Regions from separate parts of the Cryobacterium sp. Hh11 genome, predicted to be linked through region 2. Evidence: predicted binding sites of a transcription regulator. Region 2 holds the regulator's gene; the other holds the start of a gene.
The links. The regulator LexA, encoded in region 2, represses DNA repair genes until DNA is damaged. The targets are predictions, from matches to a motif close to TCGAACANNTGTTCGA.

Region 1 (3,410 bases), on a different contig from region 2:
CGTCGTTTCTCAAACATCGTCACCGAGTACGAGCGTGCGCAGTGCCGTCTCGGCCGAGACGCGGCCGGCCGGGTCGATGGTCTCGCCGGCACGGAACAGATCCACGATGCGCGGGTCGACGTAGCTCGTGCGGGCGATCGCGGGGGTGTTGCCGAGCACCGCGGCCGCCTGCCGCATCGCTTCGGCAATAGCTCGGGTGTCGGCGCGACGGTTGCGCGACGCCGCCCGCGGTTGCCGTGAAGCGGATACTGCCGGCACGGCCCCAACGCCGGTCGCCGTCGCTGTAGTGCTGGGTTTCGTGCCGGCTCCGGCGGTGCCGTCCCTTGCCCCCTTCCCGGCGGTGCCGGATTTTGTCCCGCTCCCGGCGGTGCTGGCCTTCGCCCTGCTCCCAGCGCTGCCCGATTTTGTCCCCGCGTCGCTGCTCGCCTCATCCTCGTGCGTGGTCATGCCAGCCGCCGCCCTCAGATTCTGCGCGAGGCTCTGGGCCAGACTTTGGGCCGCAGCGGCCGTGCCCCGCAGGGTACGAAAGTCCTTCGCGCTGAACTCGCCGCCGGTGCGTTCCTTGATGAACGAGTTGATATCGGCGGCCGAGAGGGCATTCTCCTCCCCGTCGACCACCCAGGACAGTAGCGGTGCAGCCGGGCGCTCGCGCAAGCGGGCGCGCAGATAAGTCGCGAGGTCAGCATCCGTTATCACGCCTTGAAATTGTTGGCCACTCTTGGCGGGAAAGTCCAGCCGCACCACGTCTCCCCGCACCGACACGTGCGAGCAGAGCAGGGTGGAGAGCCCGTGGCTACCGTAGTCGTCGGCATAACGCTCGCTGCCGATGCGCAACGAGGCGAGGTCGAGCATGCGAAATGCCGCGGCGAGGGCCCGCGCGCGCGGCTCGCTGTCCCCGCGCAAATCCCGGGTCACCTGACCACGCACCCGGGGCAGGGAGGCGGCCAGCTCCAACGCGCGCTCAAACTTGAGGCGGTCCTTTTGTTCGCGCCAGGCCGGATGGTAGATGTGCTGGCGGCGCCCGACCGCATCGAGGCCGATCGCCTGGATGTGCCCGTTCGGGTGCGGCGAGATCCACACGTCGGTCCAGGCGGGCGGAATCGCTAGCTCCGTGAACCGCTGCCGCAGCTGCTTCTCGGTGACCTTCTGCCCGGCCGGGTCGCGGTAGCTGAAGCCCGTGCCCGCGCGCCGCCGGGAATACCCCGGCCGGGTCGGGTCGCTGCGCCGCAGCCGGGTCACGCGGGTGCCGTCGGTGTGCGCATGCTGAAACAGTAGTGCGAATCGCCCTCGTCAGCACGAAAGCGGATGCCGCTGCCCGCCCATCGCCTGCCCGCCACGCTCTCGCTGGGGCCCGCAGCGCTGGCCGAGCTCGCGGCACTCGTGGCACTCCTGCGTCGGGGTACCCGCGTCTCGAACGAGTGCCGCGACGCGCGTCCGCGACCGTTTCGGCGCGACGCGAGCCGCGGCATCCGCTTCGGTGCGGTTTTTTCTGGCATCACTTGCACTTTGCTAGAACTTGTGTTCGACTATACCCATGCGGTGGAGCTCACAGGAACTACAGACCGAGCAGGTCGGAGCCCTTCCCGGACTCGCCCGCCTGAACAACCTCGTACGCAGCGTGCAGACGCCCGAGTTCGCCGGAATCACGTTCCACGAGATCCTGTGCAAGTCGGCGCTCAATCATGTACCCGGTCAGAGCGCGCTGCCGTACGGCTACACGATCAACCCTTATCGCGGATGCTCCCACGCCTGCACCTACTGCTTCGCCAGGCCGACCCACCAGTACCTCGACCTCGACGCCGGCAAAGACTTCGATAGCGAGATCATCGTCAAGGTCAACGTGGCCGAGGTGCTGCGCAAGGAACTCGGCAAGCCCACCTGGGGGAGGCATCCGGTGGCGCTCGGCACCAACACCGACCCATATCAGCGCGCCGAGGGACGCTACCGACTCATGCCCGGCATTATCGCAGCCCTCGCTGACAGCAAAACCCCCATCTCCATTCTCACCAAGGGCACACTGCTGCGCCGCGACCTGGACCTGCTCGTCGAGGCGAGTGAGCACGTTCCAGTCGACCTGGCCATGTCAATTGCCATCTATGACGATGAGTTGCAGCAAGCCGTCGAGCCGGGAACTCCCACGACGAAGGCGCGCCTCGCCACGGTGACCGCGGTGCGCGAACGGGGACTCGACTGCGGCGTCTTTCTCATGCCCATTTTGCCGTTCCTTACCGACACCCGCGCGCATCTCGATGAGGCGCTGCGGCAGGCCAAGGCGGCCGGAGCCACGAGCGTGCTCTATTCCGGCCTCAACCTCAAGCCCGCCGTCAAGGACTGGTACCTGCGCTGGCTCGACCGCGAGCATCCCGAGCTGGTTGCCCGCTACCTCGAGCTCTACGCCGGCGGCCAATACGCGCCCAAGGAGTACCGCACCTGGCTCGCCGCGCGCATCAAGCCGCTCATTCGCGCGCACGGCCTCGAACGCGGCATCGTCGACCCCGCGACCGGCGGCCTCCGCTCCAGCGCTCTCCCGTCTTCCCCGGAACGGATGCCCGCCGCCCGCCGGACGCCCGCCTTCACCCACTCCCCTTCACCGGGCCCGGGCCCGGAAACCGGGCCCATGATGGATCATGGGCCCCGTTCCCTAAGGTGGGCCCGGAGCACGGAGGTGCCCCGGTCCCTGATCGCCGCCGAACTCCCGCCCGACTTGGCCCCGACCCTGTTCTGACCCCATCACTGCCATCCCCGCACCCACCCCGATGGCATACTTGCCTATTGGGGGAAATATGTCTCTAGGGTTACCCGGCCACCTGGTCCAGCGCACGCTCGCACGCGCCATCGCACGGGCCGCGCACTGGTTCGCGCTGACCTGCTTTAGCGCCGCGATCCTGTCAGTCAGTATCCTCACCCTCAGAACCCCCGAACTCTGGATCACCATCGTGGTTGTGGCCGCCATGGCAACCCTGCTCATCCTCTTCACCCGGCATCGGCGCATCCCGCTGGCCGTTGCCTATCTGCTCGTTGGAACCCTCGGCGTTTACGTCTTCACCGCCACCGTGCTCGGCGTACCCGACGTATTCCCCGCGTCGAATATGTTCCTCGTCGCCCTGCCGAAGATGGCCCTCGTCATGGTCGGCGGCGCGGGATCCACCGCCCTCGCCGGCGTGCTCTGGAGCACCGCGGCGTTTCTGGTCGCCGAGGCGGCTGCGCTCCTCGCCATCGTCGGCACGACCGTGCCCTACCGGCCCGACCTGTTCACCCTTTCGACCTACCTCGTCCTCGTCGGGGTTATGGTGCTCGCCGGAATCGACCGCCGCGCCAGCAACGCCGCCCAACCCGCCATTCACCGCGCGGTGCAGGACGGCGCCAACCGCCAGCTGCGCGATGCCCTCGACACCCGCGCCATCGCTTTG
Region 2 (3,410 bases):
CGGCGAGCAGAGAAAGACGACATCGGGCTTGGTACGCGTGATCTCGCTCACGGCGGTCGCTGGCGACAGCTCGTAGTCAGCGTCGCGGGCACCGGCAATCCAGGTGGTGTCGGTTCCCGACGCGAGGATCGAGTACATCGAGTAGGTCGGGGCAAAGCCCAGCAGGCTGCGTCCCGGTCCGCCGAAAGCCTGCAACACCTGTTGCAGCACCTCGTTGGAGCCGTTGGCCGCCCAGATATTCTCGGCGGACAGTCCTTCGCCGAGGTAGCGGGCGAGCGCCTCGCGCAGGGCGGTGAACTCTCGATCGGGATACCGATTCACCGAGCGGATGGCCTCGGCCAGGCCGGCGAGGATGTCGCGGGCCACCGCTTCAGGAATGGGGTGCGTGTTCTCGTTCACGTTCAGGGCCACTGGAACATGCAGTTGCGGAGCACCGTAGGGCGTCAGGCCGTGCAGGTTGGTGCGGAGGGGAAGATCTTCGAGACTGGTCACCCTCTCCATGCTAGGGCCCCGTACTGCTGCCCATCACTACTTAGGAGTTGGCGGGGATTTCCAGGCGCTGGCCCGGCTGCAGCGTTTCCACCGACAGGGCGTTGATGCGCTTGATATCGGCGACAACGTCGCGCGGGTCGGCGGCGGGAAAGTTCTCTTCAGCAAGGTTCCAGAGAGTTTGGCCGGGTTCGACCGTGATGAATCGGGCTGAACCGACGTCGGTCGGTGAATAGGCCAACGTGGCCACGATGCCGGAGTCGGTTGTGTACGACACGAGATCGATGCCGGTGGCGGCCCCAGAGGCGCCCACCGCTCCCCCATTGACGGCAAATACAAGGGCGCCCAGAACGACCGGCAATGCGGCGAGCGTGGTGAAGACGACTCGCCCACGCCGGGTGAGGCGAAGACGTGTGACGGGCGGGAGAGAAACTGCGGGAGCAAATGCTGTGGTCATGTCAAACCTCCAAGGTAGGCGGGCTGCGAGTCTCGTATTCGGCCCTCGGCCGGGAGGACCGAATACGAAACTATGTTCCGAATATAACTTCGAACAATCGAACATGCAAGCTTTTTCTCGTCTCTGCCCGGAAAATCACGCAACACACTCGAATAAGTGTTTGTTTCAAGGCCGAGAACTGGATAAACTTTCGATAGGTCAATTGCTTGATTGCTACTCAACCAGACACCACCGACATTCCCGCGAGACGTCCTCTAACCCGCGCGGGACCGACGCAAGGAGCGCTTCTCGTGACACAAAGCACCGGCGGTACCCGCGACAAGGGCGGCACTCGGCGCCGCAAGAGTTTGAGCCCGCGCCAGCTCGCCATCCTCGACGTTATTCAGCGTTCGGTCAGCTCGCGCGGCTACCCGCCGAGCATGCGTGAGATCGGTGACGCCGTCGGCCTCGCCTCGCTATCGAGCGTGACTCACCAGCTCAACCAGCTTGAGCTGAGCGGCTATCTGCGTCGTGACCCGAATCGTCCTCGCGCACTCGAGGTACTCATCGAGATTCAACGCGCACCCGAAGACGTCGGAACCGGCGACCAGGACAGTTTTCACCCGGGCGTGCAGGTCGGCGACGCTGCGATGGTTCCCCTCGTCGGTCGAATCGCTGCCGGCATTCCGATCACGGCAGATCAGCAGATCGACGAGATCTTCCCACTCCCCCGCCAGCTCGTCGGCCAGGGGGAGCTGTTCATGCTCAAGGTCGTCGGTGAGTCGATGATCGATGCGGCGATCTGCGACGGTGACTGGGTTGTCGTTCGCCAGCAGAAGACCGCGGAGAACGGCGAAATCGTGGCGGCCATGCTCGACAACGAGGCCACCGTGAAGGTACTGCGCAAGCGCGACGGCCACACCTGGCTGCTGCCGCGCAACAGTAACTTCGAGCCCATCGTCGGCGACTACGCCGACATCCTCGGCAAGGTCGTCGCCGTATTGCGCTCGGTCTAGCGAGTCCCCTACAAGCAAAGAAGAGAACAGAAGCTCGGCGCGAGGCCCGACCACTAACCGGTGATCGGGCCTGAAGACTGCCGGCTGGCGCCAGGTACGCGAGTGAGCTACCGGGTGAGGCTAGCTCTCAGATCGGCAGCGCGGCGATCGCGCACCACCCGGGTCGCAGCCAGCATGTTGTGCAGGGACTGCACCGTCTCCTCGTAGCCACGCGTCTTGAGCCCGCAGTCCGGGTTCACCCAGACCTGGCGTTCGGGGATGGATTCCAGGGCGGTGTCCAGCAGGGTCGTCAGCTCGTCGACACTGGGTACTCGCGGCGAGTGGATGTCATAGATGCCGGCCCCGATGCCGTGGTTGAACCCGCCGGCCTCAATCTGCTGGACCACCTCCATGCGCGAGCGGGCCGCTTCGATGCTCGTGACGTCGGCGTCGAGGTTGCGGATAGCCTCGATGACGACGCCGAACTCCGAGTAGCAGAGGTGCGTGTGAATTTGAGTCGCTTCCGCGACCCCGGCCGTGGCCAGCCGAAAGGAGCCGACCGACCAGTCCAGGTAGTCGGCGTGGTCCTTCTTCTTTAGCGGCAGCAGCTCCCGCAAGGCCGGCTCGTCGACCTGAACGATCTTGATGCCCGCAGCTTCCAGGTCGCCGATTTCATCGCGCAGGGCAAGGGCGACCTGGCGAGCGGTCTCGCCAAGCGGCTGGTCGTCACGCACGAACGACCAGGCCAGAATGGTCACCGGTCCGGTGAGCATGCCCTTGACCGGCTTGGCTGTCAGGCTCTGCGTGTACACCGACCAGTCCACCGTGATCGGGGCCGGGCGCGAGACGTCGCCCCACAGAATGGATGGCCGGGTGCAGCGGCTGCCGTAGGACTGCACCCAGCCGTTCTCGGTCACGGCGAACCCGTCGAGGTTCTCAACAAAGTACTGCACCATGTCGTTGCGCTCGGGTTCCCCGTGCACGAGCACGTCGAGTCCGATCTCTTCTTGCAGGGCGACGACGCGGCCGATCTCGGCGCGCATCAGGTCGCGGTACTCATCGGCTGGCAGGTTTCCTTTGAGAAACTGGGCGCGTGCCCGGCGAATGTCTGCGGTCTGCGGGAAGGATCCGATCGTGGTCGTGGGCAGCGACGGCAGCTGCAGCGCAGCATTCTGAGCAGTCAGGCGATCGGCGTAGGCACCACGGGTGAAATCGGCGTCGGTGAGTGCGGCCGAACGCGCTCGCACCGAACCGTCGCGCACCCCCGGAGCGGCGAGACGCGCGGTCAGCGCGGCAGCGGCATCCGCGAGCGGAAGGGCAATGGCCGCCTGCCCCGCAGCGAGGCCGAGCGCGAGGGTGGCGACCTGGCCCACCTTCTGGTCGGCAAAGGCCAGCCAGCTGGTTAGGTCGAGCGGCAACGAGGTCTCATCCAGCACGTCGTGCGGCACGTGCAGCAGCGACGTTGAGGTGGATACGGTGACGGAGTCGGA

Region 1: E3T46_RS11315 (Rv2578c family radical SAM protein) is a predicted target of LexA. The motif match lies at 1,511-1,526, and genes of this name have one in related genera.

Annotation. Positions count from the first base shown of each region.
Region 1 covers NZ_SOHF01000025.1:37,738-41,147, reverse strand. The annotation lists gene E3T46_RS11320 (DNA topoisomerase IB) at 10-1,239, opposite strand; gene E3T46_RS11315 (Rv2578c family radical SAM protein) at 1,535-2,725, shown strand; gene E3T46_RS17975 (hypothetical protein) at 2,784-3,410, shown strand, end outside.
Region 2 covers NZ_SOHF01000020.1:121,256-124,665, reverse strand. The annotation lists gene E3T46_RS10380 (histidinol-phosphate transaminase) at 1-501, opposite strand, end outside; gene E3T46_RS10375 (LysM peptidoglycan-binding domain-containing protein) at 533-946, opposite strand; gene lexA (transcriptional repressor LexA) at 1,237-1,941, shown strand; gene metE (5-methyltetrahydropteroyltriglutamate--homocysteine S-methyltransferase) at 2,049-3,410, opposite strand, start outside.